2 regions of the Metapseudomonas phytobenefica genome follow, and region 2 is predicted to be linked to the other one. Evidence: predicted binding sites of a transcription regulator. Region 2 holds the regulator's gene; the other holds the start of a gene.
The links. Region 2 encodes FliA, which starts transcription of late flagellar genes. Its sites were predicted from a motif close to CTAAAGTTTNNNNNNNNNNNGCCGNTAA; they were not measured.
Positions count from the first base shown of each region.

Region 1: a site for FliA is predicted at 3,078-3,105, ahead of ACFW0B_RS13405 (flagellar protein MotY). Genes of this name have one in related genera too.

Region 1 is NZ_JBHZGM010000014.1:90,364-97,504, reverse strand. It holds gene ACFW0B_RS13425 (bacterioferritin-associated ferredoxin) at 1-153, opposite strand, end outside; gene ACFW0B_RS13420 (peroxiredoxin) at 437-1,039, shown strand; gene rnt (ribonuclease T) at 1,257-1,931, opposite strand; gene pyrC (dihydroorotase) at 1,928-2,974, opposite strand; gene ACFW0B_RS13405 (flagellar protein MotY) at 3,142-4,128, shown strand; gene ACFW0B_RS13400 (argininosuccinate synthase) at 4,258-5,475, shown strand; gene gloA (lactoylglutathione lyase) at 5,550-5,942, shown strand; gene modB (molybdate ABC transporter permease subunit) at 6,081-6,767, shown strand; gene modC (molybdenum ABC transporter ATP-binding protein) at 6,771-7,141, shown strand, end outside.
Region 2 is NZ_JBHZGM010000008.1:89,535-97,933, reverse strand. It holds gene ACFW0B_RS09400 (chemotaxis protein CheA) at 1-1,532, opposite strand, end outside; gene ACFW0B_RS09395 (protein phosphatase CheZ) at 1,547-2,335, opposite strand; gene ACFW0B_RS09390 (chemotaxis response regulator CheY) at 2,356-2,730, opposite strand; gene fliA (RNA polymerase sigma factor FliA) at 2,814-3,560, opposite strand; gene fleN (flagellar synthesis regulator FleN) at 3,557-4,390, opposite strand; gene flhF (flagellar biosynthesis protein FlhF) at 4,466-5,815, opposite strand; gene flhA (flagellar biosynthesis protein FlhA) at 5,831-7,954, opposite strand; gene flhB (flagellar biosynthesis protein FlhB) at 8,218-8,399, opposite strand, start outside.

The DNA.
Region 1 (7,141 bases), on a different contig from region 2:
CTCCTTGACCACCTGCTTGGCCAGGCACGCGCACTTGCCGCACTGGGTGCCTACTTCCAAGGCATTGCGTACTTCGCGATAGCTGCAGCAGCCTTCGTAGATGGCTTCGCGAATTTGACCGTCAGTGACACCTAGACAGAGACAGACGTACATGGCGACTTGGGACTCAGGTGAGTGATGGGATGCAGGGGATACTAATAGTAATGAGAATGATTGTCAAAGATATGCCTGAAACCCCCGGACCAGAGGCCTTTCCGCGCTCGCGGATGGCCATCCGCCGACATTGACCCGCTAGTCGAAAGCGGTGGGCGGGGCTCCCTACCGAGTGTATTATTGCCCGTCCTTTTGGAAGCGGGTGTCATGGCGCCGCCACATTGGTCGGCCAGGCTGTGACCCCGGCCCCACTGATTACTCATGACAACTCAGGAGACATGGAATGAGCGTTCTCGTAGGCAAGCAGGCTCCGGACTTCACCGTCGCCGCCGTTCTGGGCAATGGCGAAATCGTTGACAGCTTCACCCTGTCCGAAGCCATCAAGGGCAAATACGGCCTGGTGTTCTTCTACCCGCTGGACTTCACTTTCGTTTGCCCGTCCGAGCTGATCGCCCTGGACCACCGCATCCCCGAGTTCCAGGCTCGCGGCGTGGAAGTGATCGGCGTGTCCATCGACTCCCACTTCACCCACAACGCCTGGCGTAACACCCCGGTGGACAAGGGCGGCATCGGCCCGGTCAAGTACACCCTGGCTGCCGACATGAAGCACGAAATCGCCAAGGCCTACGACGTCGAGTCCGAAGGTGGCGTGGCTTACCGTGGCGCCTTCCTGATCGACAAGAACGGCATCGTGCGTTCCCAGATCGTCAACGACCTGCCGCTGGGCCGTAACATGGACGAGCTGCTGCGTCTGGTTGACGCCCTGCAGTTCACCGAAGAGCACGGCGAAGTCTGCCCGGCCAACTGGAAGAAGGGTGACAAGGGCATGACCGCTTCTCCGGAAGGTGTTGCCAAGTACCTGGCTGAAAACGCTTCCAGCCTGTAAGAGCCTGGCCACGATCTGCTGCGCGTCGGAATAGCTGCGTTGAAAATGGCCTCGGGCTGCTCATTTACAGCTCGTAAACTCCGCGTCCTCGGCCATTTTCGCCTTGCTCTTCTCTAGCTCGCGAGATCGTGACTCAGGCTACGGCCCCCAGGCACAAAAAAGCCCCGGCGATTGCCGGGGCTTTTTTGTGTCTGGCTCCTGCGAGTGACGTTCGAGGTCATTCCTCGTCGTCGATCCAGCCGCCCATCTCCTTCCAGCGGTTGACGATGCCGCAGAACAGCTCGGCGGTCTTCTCGGTGTCGTAACGCGCCGAGTGTGCTTCGCGGCCGTCGAAGTCGATGCCGGCGGCCTGGCAGGCCTTGGCCAGTACGGTCTGGCCGTAGGCGAGGCCGGCAAGCGTCGCGGTGTCGAAGCTGGAGAAGGGGTGGAAGGGATTGCGCTTGATGCCGGTCCGGTTCACCGCGGCATTGAGGAAGCCGAGGTCGAAGCTGGCGTTGTGGCCGACCAGGATGGCGCGTTTGCAGCCGTTGGCTTTGATCGACTTGCGCAGGCCGCGGAAGATTTCCGTCAGCGCGTGTTCCTCGCTCACCGCCATGCGCAGCGGGTGGTCCAGCTTGATCCCGGTGAACTCCAGCGCAGCCTGTTCGATGTTGGCGCCTTCGAACGGCTCGATGCGGAAGAAGTGAGTGTGGTCCGGATAGAGGAAGCCCTGTTCATCCATGGCGACGGTGGTCGCCGCGATTTCCAGCAGGGCGTCGGTGGCGGCGTTGAATCCGCCGGTTTCCACGTCCACCACGACCGGCAGGTAGCCACGGAAGCGCGCCGCCATCGGGTGGCGCGGGCCGGACGGCAGGCTGCCGTCCAGTTCGTCGTCGTAAAGGTCTTCGCTCACGCTTGCTCCTCCAGCAGACGCCAGCGCAGTTTCTCGCCGGCGCGCAGCGGTACTACGGCCTGCTCGCCCAGCGGCAGGGTGGCCGGGGCGGTCCATTCCTCGCGCACCAGGGTGATGCGGTCGGTGTTGCGCGGCAGACCGTAGAAGTCCGGCCCGTTGCAGCTGGCGAAGGCCTCGAGCTTGTCCAGTGCATTGCGCTGTTCGAAGGCTTCGGCGTACAGCTCGATGGCCGCATAGGCGCTGTAGCAGCCGGCGCAGCCGCAGGCGGCTTCCTTGGCGTGCTTGGCGTGGGGCGCCGAGTCGGTGCCGAGGAAGAACTTGGCGCTACCGCTGGTGGCGGCGTCCAGCAGGGCTTCCTGGTGCACGTTGCGCTTGAGGATCGGCAGGCAATAGAAGTGTGGGCGAATGCCGCCGACCAGCATGTGGTTGCGGTTGTACAGCAGGTGATGGGCGGTGATGGTGGCGCCGACGTTGGCCGGGGCCGACTGCACGAACTGCACCGCATCGCCGGTGGTGATGTGCTCGAACACCAGCTTCAGGGTCGGGAAGCGCTGGACCACGCGGGACAGGTGCTCGTCGATGAACACCTTCTCGCGGTCGAACACGTCGATCTCGCCACGGGTCACTTCACCGTGGACCAGCAGCAGCATGCCCACTTCGGCCATGGCTTCGAGGGTCGGGAAGATCTTGTCGATGCTGGTGACGCCGGAGTCCGAGTTGGTGGTGGCGCCGGCCGGGTAGAGCTTGGCGGCGTGGACGAAGCCGGAAGCCTTGGCCGCGCGGATGTCTTCCGCGGTGGTGCGATCGGTGAGGTAGAGCACCATCAGCGGCTCGAAGCGGCTGCCGGCCGGACGGGCAGCGAGGATGCGCTGGCGATAGGCGTCGGCTTCTTCGGCATTGCGCACCGGGGGCACCAGGTTGGGCATGATGATGGCGCGGCCGAAGGTGCGGGCGGCATCGGCGACGGTATGGGCCAGCACGGCACCATCGCGCAGATGGATGTGCCAGTCGTCGGGACGCAGGAGGGTCAAACGGTCGGACATGAGGGGTTTCCAGGCGGGCAGAACTGGGCCGCCATGCTACCGGAAAAGCCCTTCCGGGGCACGCAGGGCAGGAGCCGGCGGCAGCCTCGCAGGCAAATCCGTGCTCAAGTTTTTCCGCCTGGCACCGATATCCAGCAGGAACGCCGCAATTCCCCGTGGAGCCCGCCGTGCGCCAGCGCTATCTCGTCTTCCTGAGCTTGTTCGCCAGCCTGCCGGCCATGGCCATTACTTTCCAGACGCGCCTGGAGAAGGTGGAGTGGAAAGTCGAGGGGGACAAGTTCGAATGCCGCCTGTCGCAGCCCATCACCGGTTTCGGTGCGGGGGAATTCGTGCGCCGCGCCGGCGAGCAGGCCACCTTCCGCCTGCAGGCGCGCGAGCGCTGGATGGGCGCCGGCTCGGCGACGCTGCTGGCGGCGGCGGCGCCTTGGCAACCGGGGAGGGGAGACATCAACCTCGGTGTGGTCAGCGTCGGCGGCGGTGAAGTGCCGTTCAACAGTTCCCAGCAGCAGGCCGGGCGTCTGCTCACCGGCCTGCTGGAAGGGCGCAGCCCGCTGGTTCGTCACCGCACCCTGCAGGGCGGCGATGTCATGGAGGTGCGCCTGCTGCCGGTGAAGTTCAGCCAGGCCTACGAGGATTACCTGGCCTGCACCGCCAAGCTGCTGCCGGTGAACTTCGACCAGGTCAAGCATGTGCAGGTCGGCTTTCCGGGCGGTGGCATGGAGCTCGACGAGATGGCGCGGGCGAAGCTGGAAATCATGCTCGACTTCATCAAGGCCGATCCCAGCGTCAATCACATCGAAATCGACGGTCACTCCGACAACAGCGGCAACCGTCTGACCAACCGCGACCTGTCGCGCCGCCGCGCCCTGGCGGTGTTCGACTACTTCAAGGCCAATGGCTTCCCCGAAGCACAGATGGTCATGCGTTTCCATGGTGAGCGTTACCCGTTGGCGCCGAACAACAGCCCGGCCAACCGGGCGAAGAACCGTCGCGCCACTGTGCAGCTGTCCCGCGTCGACCTGCCCGTGGAAGCGCCTGCCGCCGCGCCGGATGCAGCGCCAGCCCCGGCTCCGGCGGAGGCGCCGGCCGCACCGGCCAGCGGGCCTGGTGTCCAGGGCGCTGCTGCCAATCCCTCGCCGCGAACCGGGTCGTGATCCCGCCGTTCGTCGCGCGGCTGACAGAAACTGTCGCCTCGTCGTCATAAGCTGTCGCGACACTGTAATTTGGCCGCCAGGGTCAGTAGAATCACGGGTTTTTCGTACAACCCCCGTGGAGTTGATGGCATGGCGGACGTGAAGAAGGTTGTCCTGGCTTATTCCGGTGGCCTGGACACCTCGGTGATCCTCAAGTGGCTGCAAGATACCTATAACTGTGAAGTGGTGACCTTCACCGCCGACCTCGGCCAGGGCGAGGAGGTCGAACCGGCCCGCGCCAAGGCTCAGGCATTGGGCGTCAAGGAAATCTACATCGATGACCTGCGCGAAGAATTCGTTCGCGACTTCGTATTCCCGATGTTCCGCGCCAACACCATCTATGAAGGCGAGTACCTGCTGGGTACCTCCATCGCCCGTCCGCTGATCGCCAAGCGCCTGATCGAAATCGCCAACGAGACCGGCGCCGACGCCATCTCCCACGGCGCCACCGGCAAGGGCAACGACCAGGTGCGCTTCGAGCTGGGCGCCTACGCCCTCAAGCCGGGCGTGAAAGTGATCGCCCCCTGGCGCGAGTGGGACCTGCTGTCCCGCGAGAAGCTGATGGACTACGCCGAGAAGCACGGTATCCCGATCGAGCGCCACGGCAAGAAGAAGTCCCCGTATTCCATGGATGCCAACCTGCTGCACATCTCCTATGAGGGCGGCGTGCTGGAAGACACCTGGACCGAGCACGAAGAGGACATGTGGCGCTGGACCAAGTCCCCGGAAGCCGCACCGAATACCCCGACCTACATCGAGCTGACCTACCGCGCGGGCGACATCGTCGCCATCGACGGCAAGGACATGACCCCGGCGCAGGTGCTGACCGAGCTGAACCGCATCGGCGGCGAGAACGGCATCGGCCGCCTCGACATCGTCGAGAACCGCTATGTCGGCATGAAATCCCGCGGCTGCTACGAGACCCCCGGCGGCACCATCATGCTCAAGGCCCACCGCGCCATCGAGTCCATCACCCTGGACCGCGAAGTGGCCCACCTGAAAGACGAGCTGATGCCCAAGTACGCCAGCCTGATCTATACCGGCTACTGGTGGAGCCCGGAGCGTCTGATGCTGCAGCAGATGATCGACGCCTCCCAGGTCAACGTGAACGGCGTGGTACGCCTGAAGCTGTACAAGGGCAACGTCATCGTGGTCGGCCGCAAGTCCGACGACTCCCTGTTCGACGCCAACATCGCCACCTTCGAGGACGATGCCGGCGCCTACAACCAGGCTGACGCTGCTGGCTTCATCAAGCTCAACGCCCTGCGCATGCGCATCGCCGCTGGCAAGGGTCGCAAGCTGTTCTGATAAGCTGAACGCCTGTGCCAGACGAACCCCGGCCACGAGCCGGGGTTCTGCTTTTCTAGAAGAGGAAAAACCTGATGAGACTGCTGCATACCATGCTGCGAGTTGGCGACCTGGACAAATCCATCGCCTTCTACACCGAAGTGCTGGGCATGACCCTGCTGCGCCGCAAGGACTACCCGGACGGCCAGTTCACCCTCGCATTCGTCGGCTACGGCGACGAGGCCCACAACAGTGTGATCGAGCTGACCTACAACTGGGGTGTGGACAAGTACGATCTGGGCAACGCCTACGGCCACATTGCCCTGGAAGTGGACGATGTCTACAAGGCCTGCGAAGACATCCGTGCCCGCGGTGGCAAGATCACCCGCGAGCCGGGGCCGATGAAGCATGGCACCAGTATCCTGGCCTTTGTGGAAGACCCCGACGGTTACAAGATCGAACTGCTGTCCCCCTCGCGCAACGACTGACGTTCAAGGCCGGGGTGAAGCCGGGGCGCGGCGATCGTTCCGGCTTCCTGCACCGGGGGCGACGTCCTGATTCTGGCCGGTCGTCGGGCTTCGCTATATAGTTCACTACACAGCGAAAACTGAGCATTCGGCCACCCCATGAGCTTCCCCCTCGACCGCACCGACCTGGCCGCCATCTGGCTGACTCTCGAACTGGCGACCCTGACCACTGTGCTCCTGCTCGTGGTGGGTACGCCCATCGCCTGGTGGCTGGCACGCACCCGTTCTCGCCTGAAAGGGCCGGTGGCGGCCGTGGTCGCCCTGCCGCTGGTGCTGCCGCCCACTGTCATCGGCTTCTATCTGCTGGTGAGCATGGGGCCCCACGGCTTCATCGGCCAGTTCACCCAGAGCCTTGGCCTGGGCACCTTGCCTTTCACCTTCGCCGGCCTCGTCGTGGGGTCGGTGATCTATTCCATGCCCTTCGTGGTGCAACCCCTGCAGAACGCCTTCACCGCCATCGGCGCGCGTCCGCTGGAGGTGGCTGCGACCCTGCGCGCAAGCCCCTGGGACACCTTCTTCTCGGTGGTGCTGCCCCTGGCCAGACCGGGCTTCGTCACCGCCTCGATCCTCGGCTTCGCCCACACCGTGGGCGAGTTCGGCGTGGTGCTGATGATCGGCGGCAACATCCCGGAGAAGACCCGTGTGGTCTCGGTGCAGATCTTCGATCACGTCGAAGCCATGGAATACGCCCAGGCCCATTGGCTGGCTGGTGGCATGCTGCTGTTCTCCTTCCTCATCCTGCTGGCACTGAACACCAGCCGACGCCTGAAACCTGGTTGGAGCTGAGCCATGCAACAGATTCGCGCGCGCTTCAACCTGCGCCACCCCGACTTCCTCCTGGAGGCTGATCTGCTCCTGCCGGGGCGCGGCGTCAGCGCCCTGTTCGGCCATTCCGGTTCGGGCAAGACCAGCCTCCTGCGCTGCATCGCCGGCCTGGAACGGGCCGCCGAAGGCTTCCTGGAGGTGAATGGCGAAATCTGGCAGGACAGCGCCCGGGGCCATTTCCTAGCCACCCACAAGCGGCCGCTGGGCTATGTGTTCCAGGAGGCCAGCCTGTTCGAACACCTCTCGGTGCGACGCAACCTGGAGTTCGGCAAGCGGCGTATTCCCGCGCAGGATCGCCGGGTGGAACTGGACCACGCGGTGGAATTGCTGGGTAT
Region 2 (8,399 bases):
ATGCCCTTGCCGTCGTCGGTGATCATCAGGAGGATGTGGTCGCCTTCCTGCTCGGCGGAAAGCACCACGCGGCCGGTACGTGGCTTGCCGGCGGCCTCGCGCTCGTCCGGGGACTCGATGCCGTGGTCGACGGCGTTGCGCACCAGGTGCACCAGCGGGTCGGCCAGGGCCTCGACCAGGTTCTTGTCCAGGTCAGTGTCCTCGCCCACCAGCTCGAGGTTGATTTCTTTCTTCAGGTTGCGCGCCAGGTCGCGGACCAGGCGCGGGAAGCGGCCGAAGACTTTCTTGATCGGCTGCATCCGCGTTTTCATCACCGCGGTCTGCAGGTCGGCGGTGACCACGTCCAGGTTGGACACGGCCTTGGCCATGGCTTCATCGCCGCTGTTGGCGCCCAGGCGCACCAGGCGGTTACGCACCAGCACCAGTTCGCCGACCATGTTCATGATCTCGTCCAGGCGCGCGGTATCCACCCGTACGGTGGTTTCCGCCTCGCTGGCCACGGCCGCGCCAGCCACGCCGTTGCCGGCAGCCGGTGCCGCAGCCTGGCGCGGTGCGCGAGCAGGTTCTGCCTTGGGCGCCGGAGCCGGAGCCGGACTACTCGCCACAGGCGCGGGGAACGGCTCTTCGCTGGCGCCGCTGAACTTGCCTTTGCCGTGCAGCTGGTCAAGCAGCGCTTCGAATTCGTCGTCGGTGATGTGTTCGTCATTGCCAGCGGGGGCGACCGGAGCGGCAGGCGCCACGGGTTCAGCCGGGGCGCTGGCAGCCGCTTCCACGGCGCCGTTGAACTTGCCCTTGCCGTGCAACTGGTCGAGCAGCGCTTCGAACTCGTCATCGGAAATTTCGTCACCCGCACCAGCACCGACCAGCGCCGGTGCCGAGGCCGACGCATGGGCAGCGACGGCAGCTTCCGGCTCCACGGCGCCGGCGAACTTGCCCTTGCCGTGCAACTGGTCGAGCAGCGCTTCGAACTCGTCGTCGGTGATTTCATCAGCGGCAGCGGCGACCGGTTCGGCAACCTTGCCAGCGACGTCACCCAGCGCATCGAGCAGCTGCTCGAACTCGCTGTCGGTGATGTCGGCGGTCGCTGCGATGGGGGCCGGTGCTTCGACGGGCGCGGCAGCTACGGGGGCAGGCGCGGCACCGGCCGGCTCGGCCAGACGCGACAGCGCGGCCAGCAGCTCCGGCGTGGCGGGCGTCGGTTCGCTGCGCTCGCGCACCTCGCTGAACATCTCGTTGACCGTATCCAGGGCCTGCAGCACCACGTCCATCAGTTCGGCATCCACGCGGCGTTCGCCCTTGCGCAGGATGTCGAAGACGTTCTCGGCGATGTGGCAGCACTCCACCAGCGCATTGAGCTGGAGGAAGCCGGCGCCGCCCTTCACGGTATGGAAACCACGGAAAATCGCGTTGAGCAGGTCCATGTCGTCCGGGCGGCTTTCCAGCTCGACCAGCTGCTCGGACAGTTGCTCCAGAATCTCGCCGGCCTCTACCAGGAAGTCCTGGAGGATTTCTTCATCGGCGTCGAAGCTCATAAGTGGAGTGCTCCCTAGAATCCAAGGCTGGATAGCAGATCGTCGACGTCGTCCTGTCCGGACACCACGTCTTCACGTATATCGGCATGGATCTGCGGACCTTCACCCCTCGAAGGATTTTTTTGTTGCTCCAGCTCGGCGCGCAACGTGGCATGGTCGTGCTCGATGCCGGCGTAGCGATCCACCTGGCTGGCCATCAGCACCAGCTTGACGAGGTTGCTCTCCACTTCGGTGACCAGCTGGATCACGCGCTTGATGACCTGGCCGGTGAGGTCCTGGTAATCCTGGGCCAGCAGGATGTCGTTCAGCTTGCCCGACAGGGCGCTGGTATCGCGCTGGCTGCGGGAGAGGAACTGCTCGATGCGGCGGGCCAGGTCGCGGAACCCGTCCGCGCCGATTTCCCGGCGCATGAAGCGGCCCCACTCCTCGCCCAGCTGCTGGGCTTCGTCACTCAGGCCGCCCAGCAACGGCGCGCTTTCCTCCACCAGGTCCATGGTGCGGTTGGCGGCCCTCTCGGTCATCTGCACCACATAGGACAGGCGATCGGTCGCGTCGGCGATCTGCGACATTTCCTGGGCGTGGGGCAGATGCGGGTCGATCTGGAAGTTGACGATGGCGTTGTGCAGCTCACGGGTGAGCTTGCCGACTTCCTGGTAGAGGCCGCGGTCACGGACGTGATTGAGTTCGTGGATGAGTTGCACGGCGTCGGCGAAGTTGCCTCTCTCGAGGCTGTCCACCAATTCGCGCGCACGGTCTTTCAGGGTCGACTCGAAGTCTCCCAGCAGGTGTTCATTCTGGTCCATGGTGCCCCCGCGGCTGGCATTCAGCCGTTGACCCGCTCGAAGATCTTCTCGATTTTTTCTTTCAGGACCTGGGCGGTGAAAGGCTTGACCACATAGCCGTTCACACCGGCCTGGGCCGCCTCGATGATCTGGTCGCGCTTGGCTTCGGCGGTCACCATCAGGACCGGCAGGTGCTTCAGACGCTCGTCGGCACGCACGGCGCGCAGCAGGTCGATGCCGGTCATGCCGGGCATGTTCCAGTCGGTCACGAGGAAATCGAAATTGCCGCTGTGCAGCATCGGCAGGGCCGTGGTGCCGTCGTCGGCTTCGGCGGTATTGGTGAAACCCAAGTCGCGCAAGAGGTTCTTGATGATGCGTCTCATCGTCGAGAAATCGTCAACGATGAGGATTTTCATGTTCTTGTCCAAGTCGACCTCCGTACAGTCTCAAACGCCCCTCTTGCCGGGTGCGCCGTTCAAATCTGGAATCGGTATGCCGTTCAGCGCGCGCGCCAGTCGCCAAGCCGGGCGCGCAGGCGTGCCGCGCACTGGCTATGCAACTGGCTGACCCGCGATTCGCTGACCCCCAGCACTTCACCGATTTCCTTCAAGTTCAGTTCTTCGTCGTAATACAGCGCCAGCACCAGGCGCTCACGCTCGGGCAGGTTCGCGATGGCATCGGCCAGCGCGGCCTGGAAGCGTTCTTCTTCCAGATCATGGGAAGGTGAGGAATGGGTGACACCGGCGTCCTCGCGCAGACCGTCCTGCTCACCGTCCTGCATCAGGTCATCGAAGCTGAACAGGCGGCTGCCCAAGGTGTCGCTCAGGATGCCGTAGTAGTCTTCGAGACTCAATCCAAGTTCGGCAGCAACTTCCTGATCTTTAGCGTCACGTCCAGTTCTCGCCTCGATGGCGCGGATGGCGTCGCTCACCATGCGCGTATTACGGTGCACCGAACGCGGCGCCCAGTCGCCCTTGCGGACTTCGTCGAGCATGGCCCCGCGGATGCGGATGCCGGCGTAGGTCTCGAAGCTGGCGCCCTTGCTGCCGTCGTATTTCTTCGAGGCTTCGAGCAGGCCGATCATCCCGGACTGCATCAGGTCTTCCACCTGCACGCTGGCCGGCAGGCGCGCCAGCAGGTGATAGGCGATGCGCTTGACCAGGGGGGCATAGCGTTCGATCAACTGGTGTTGCGAATCCCGTGCCTGGGCCTTGCCGTACATACGCAGTCCAGTGGCAGGTGTCATACGGGGCTTTCCGTGGAGGGCTGCTTGACCAGCCGCTCGACGAAGAACTCCAGATGGCCCCGCGGATTGGCCGGCAGCGGCCAGCTGTCGACCTTCTGCGCGATGGCCTTGAAGGCCAGCGAGCACTTCGAACGCGGAAAGGCCTCATAGACCGCGCGCTGCTTCTGCACGGCCTTGCGCACCGACTCGTCGTACGGAATGGCGCCCACGTACTGCAGGGCAACGTCGAGGAAGCGGTCGGTGACCTTGGTCAGCTTGGCGAACAGGTTGCGCCCTTCCTGCGGGCTGTGGGCCATGTTGGCCAGCACGCGGAAGCGGCTCATGCCGTAGTCGCGGTTGAGCAGCTTGATCAGCGCGTAGGCGTCGGTGATGGAGGTCGGTTCGTCGCAGACCACCACAATCACTTCCTGGGCCGCACGGACGAAGCTGACCACCGAATCGCCGATGCCGGCAGCAGTGTCGATCACCAGTACGTCGAGGTTGTCGCTGATTTCGCTGAATGCCTGGATCAGGCCGGCGTGCTGCATGGGCGAAAGCTGCACCATGCTCTGGGTGCCGGAGGCGGCGGGGACGATGCGGATGCCCCCCGGCCCCTGCAACAGCACGTCGCGCAGGTCGCATTCGCCATTGATCACATCAGCCAGTGTGCGCTTGGCGGTGAGGCCGAGCAGGACGTCGACGTTGGCGAGCCCCAGGTCGGCGTCCAACAACATGACGCGGCGGCCGAGGTCGGCCAGTGCCAGCGAAAGGTTCACCGACACGTTGGTCTTGCCGACGCCGCCCTTGCCGCCGGTCACCGCGATCACCTGTACGGGATGCATACTACCCATTTCAAATACCTTGCCTTAGGTCGACTGGGCCATTTGGCTGTCCAGCACCGCCCCTCCGGGCGGCTTACACATTCTTCAACCGGCGCGCCGCGCCGGATTCTGATAAAGCCCGGCGAACAGGTCGGCCATGGCTTCTTCACTCGGATCTTCCGGGGCCTGCAGGCTGACCGCCCGGCTCACCAGCTGGTGGCTGCGGGGAACCTGCAGATCATCCGGGATTCGCGGGCCGTCGGCCAGATAGGCTACCGGGAGATGCTGGCCGATAGCCAGTCCCAGGACCTCGCCCAGGCTGGCCGCCTCGTCCGCCTTGGTGATGATGCAACCGGCCAGGCCGCAACGCTTGTAGCTGTGATAGGCCGCCTTGAGCACCTGGCTCTGGCTGGTGGCCGCCATCACCAGGTAATTCTTCGCGTTTATCGCCCGGCTGGCCAGCGCTTCGAGCTGCATGGCCAGGGCCGGATCGTTGGTGGGCAGACCAGCGGTATCGATCAGCACCACGCGCTTGCGCGCCAGCGGGGCGACGGCCTGGGTCAGGGACTGGCCCGGATCGACCAGGGTCACCGGCACATCGAGGATGCGACCGAGGGTCTTGATCTGCTCCTGGGCGCCAATGCGGAAACTGTCCATGCTCACCAGGGCGACGTTCTGCGCGCCGTACTTGAGCACGTAGCGGGCAGCCAGCTTGGCCAGGGTGGTGGTCTTGCCCATGCCGGCCGGGCCGACCAGGGCGATCACGCCGCCCTCTTCCAACGGCTCGACCTGCGGGGTGCGGATGGCGTGGGCGAAGTGCGCCAGGAGCATGCGCCAGGCCTGGCGCGGATCACTGACCTTGTCCACCTTGTCCAGCAGCGCGCGGGCCAGTTCGGCCGGCAGCCCCATGCGTTGCAGGCGGCGCCAGAGGCTGGCCTGCTGCGGACGGCGGCTCTGCATCTGGCTCCAGGCGATGGAGCCCAGCTGCACTTCGATCAATTCACGCAGGCCACTCAGTTCGAAGCGCATGGCGTCCAGGGCGGCCTGGTCCACGCCGGCGGGTTTCGGCGCGCTCACCGGCTCCACCGGACGCGAAACGCCGCGGGGACGATCCAGAGCGGCGGCCAGGGCGGACTCCGGCAGTTCCGGTTCGATGGCGGTCAGTGGCTGGCCGGCGAACAATTGACGGTCCTTGCCGGCATCGGCGATGGCCCGGGTGGTCAGTTCGGCCTGGGCTTCGGCGATGCGCGCCTGGGTCTTGCGCAGTTCGGCTTCGAGGGCCGGGTTCGGCCTGCTCGGGGCCGGCGCGGGCAGCGGGTAGTCCAGCGCCGCGGTCAGCTCGACACCGCCGGCAACCCGACGATTACCGATGATGGCGGCATCCGCGCCCAGTTCATCACGCACCAACTTCATGGCTTGACGCATATCGGCGGCGAAGAAACGTTTGACCTGCATGGTCCTTGACCTCGGTTAGTTCTGCCCCACAGTCGCGACTATGGTGACCTGCTTGTTGTCCGGTATTTCCTGGTAGGCCAGTACGTGCATGGTTGGCACGGCGAGCCTGGCAAAGCGCGACATCATCGCCCGGATCGGCCCGGCCACCAGCAGGATCGCCTGCTTGCCGAGCATTTCCTGGCGCTGCGCCGCTTCCACCAGGGAACGTTGCAGCTTCTCGGCCATTCCGGGTTCGAGGAGAACGCCATCTTCCGAACCCTGTCCGGCCTTCTGCAGGCTATTGAGCAATATCTGTTCCAACCTGGGCTCCAGGGTGATCACAGGCAGCTCCGGCTCTAGTCCCACAATGCTTTGCACGATTGCGCGGGACAGCGCGACGCGGGCCGCCGCCACCAGAGCGGCGGGATCTTGACTCTTGGCCGCCACGTTGGCGATGGCTTCGGCGATGGTGCGGATGTCGCGCACCGGCACCTGCTCCTGCAGCAGCGCCTGGAGCACCTTGAGCAGCGTGGACAGCGACACCATGCCGGGCACCAGCTCTTCGGCCAGGCGCGGCGAACTCTTGGCCAGGTTCTGCATCAGTTGCTGGACTTCTTCGTGGCCCAGCAGCTCATGGGCGTGCTTGTGCAGCACCTGGTTGAGGTGGGTGGCGACCACGGTACTGGCGTCCACCACCGTGTAACCGAGCGACTGCGCCTGGTCGCGCTGGCTGGCGTCGATCCATACCGCTTCCAGGCCGAACGCCGGATCCTTGGCGGCCACGCCGTTGAGGGTGCCGAACACCTGGCCGGGGTTGATCGCCAGTTCGCGGTCCGGGTAGACCTCCGCCTCGGCCACGCTGACGCCCATCAGCGTCAGGCGGTAGGCATTGGGCAGCAGGTCGAGGTTGTCGCGGATATGCACCGAGGGCATCAGGAAGCCCATCTCCTGGGAGAGCTTCTTGCGCACGCCCTTGATCCGCGCCAGCAACTGGCCGCCCTGGTTGCGGTCCACCAGTGGAATCAGCCGGTAGCCCACTTCCAGGCCGACCAGGTCCACCGGAGTCACGTCGTCCCAGCCCAGCTCCTTGGTTTCCTGGGCACGCTGGGCCGGCAGCAGTTCCTGCTGGCGCTTCTCTTCCTGTACCGCCACTTCCCTGGCCAGTTTCTGGCGATGCCAGATGAACCAGGCACCGCCGGCGGCCACCAGGCCCAGACCGATGAAGGACACATGCGGCATGCCCGGCACCAGACCCATGGCGATGAGGATGGTGGCCGATACCGCCAGTGCCTTGGGCGAGGCGAACATCTGGCGGTTGACCTGCTGGCCCATGTCTTCGGAAGACGACACGCGGGTCACCATGATGGCGGCCGCGGTGGACAGCAGCAGCGAGGGGATCTGCGCCACCAGGCCGTCACCGATGGTCAGCAGCGAATAGATGCGGCCGGCATCGCCGAAACTCAGGCCGTGTTGCAGCATACCGATGGCGATGCCGCCGAGCAGGTTGATGAAGAGGATCAGCAGGCCGGCGATGGCGTCGCCACGGACGAATTTGCTGGCACCGTCCATGGAGCCGTAGAAGTCGGCCTCCTGGGACACCTCGGAGCGGCGCTTCTTGGCTTCGGCCTGATCGATCAGGCCGGCGTTGAGGTCGGCGTCGATCGCCATCTGCTTGCCGGGCATGGCGTCCAGGGTGAAGCGCGCGCTCACCTCGGAGATACGCCCGGCACCCTTGGTGACCACCACGAAGTTGATGATCATCAGGATCGCGAAGACCACCGCACCGACCACGTAGTTGCCGCCCACCACCACGTCGCCGAAGGCCTGGATCACCTTGCCCGCGGCGTCGTGGCCATCCTGGCCGTGGAGCAGCACCACGCGGGTGGAGGCGACGTTCAGCGCCAGGCGCAGCAGGGTGGCGACCAGCAGGATGGTCGGGAAGACAGCGAAGTCCAGCGGGCGCATGGCATACACGCACACCAGCAGCACGACGATGGACAGGGCGATGTTGAAGGTGAAGAAGACGTCCAGCAGGAACGGGGGCACCGGCAGGGTCATCATGCCCAGCATCACCAGTACCAGCAGCGGCACCCCGAGGTTGCCACGACCAATGCCCAGCAGGTTGTTGCGGACATTGCCGATCAGTTGCGTACGATCCACTGCTGTTCCCCTACCCCTTTCGCGGAGCCCTGCCCCGCACATCCAAACTTTTGACGCATCGATGCGTCCTGAGCCCCCTTGTGCAAGAAGCTTTCCAACTTGGCTAAGGGATTGATTGCAAGGGAGTAAGGAGCTGTTCCTGTGGGGGCGAATTCATTCGCAAAGGGCGGCGAAGCTGCCCCATCTGATTCTGCAGGGCAGGTCTTCGACCTGCTTAGCGAATAAATTCGCCCCCACAAAAAACGAGCAGAACAGGAGCAATGTCACTCGTCCCGCCGCAAATCCGCCGGGATCGGCAGGTCGTGCAGCGGCGCCGGGCGTTTGCCGCGGCCGGCGCGGAACTGTTTGAGCTGGTAGACGTAGGCCAGCACCTGGGCCACGGCCAGGTACAGGCCGGCGGGGATTTCCTGGTCCAGTTCGGTGGAGTAGTACACCGCCCGCGCCA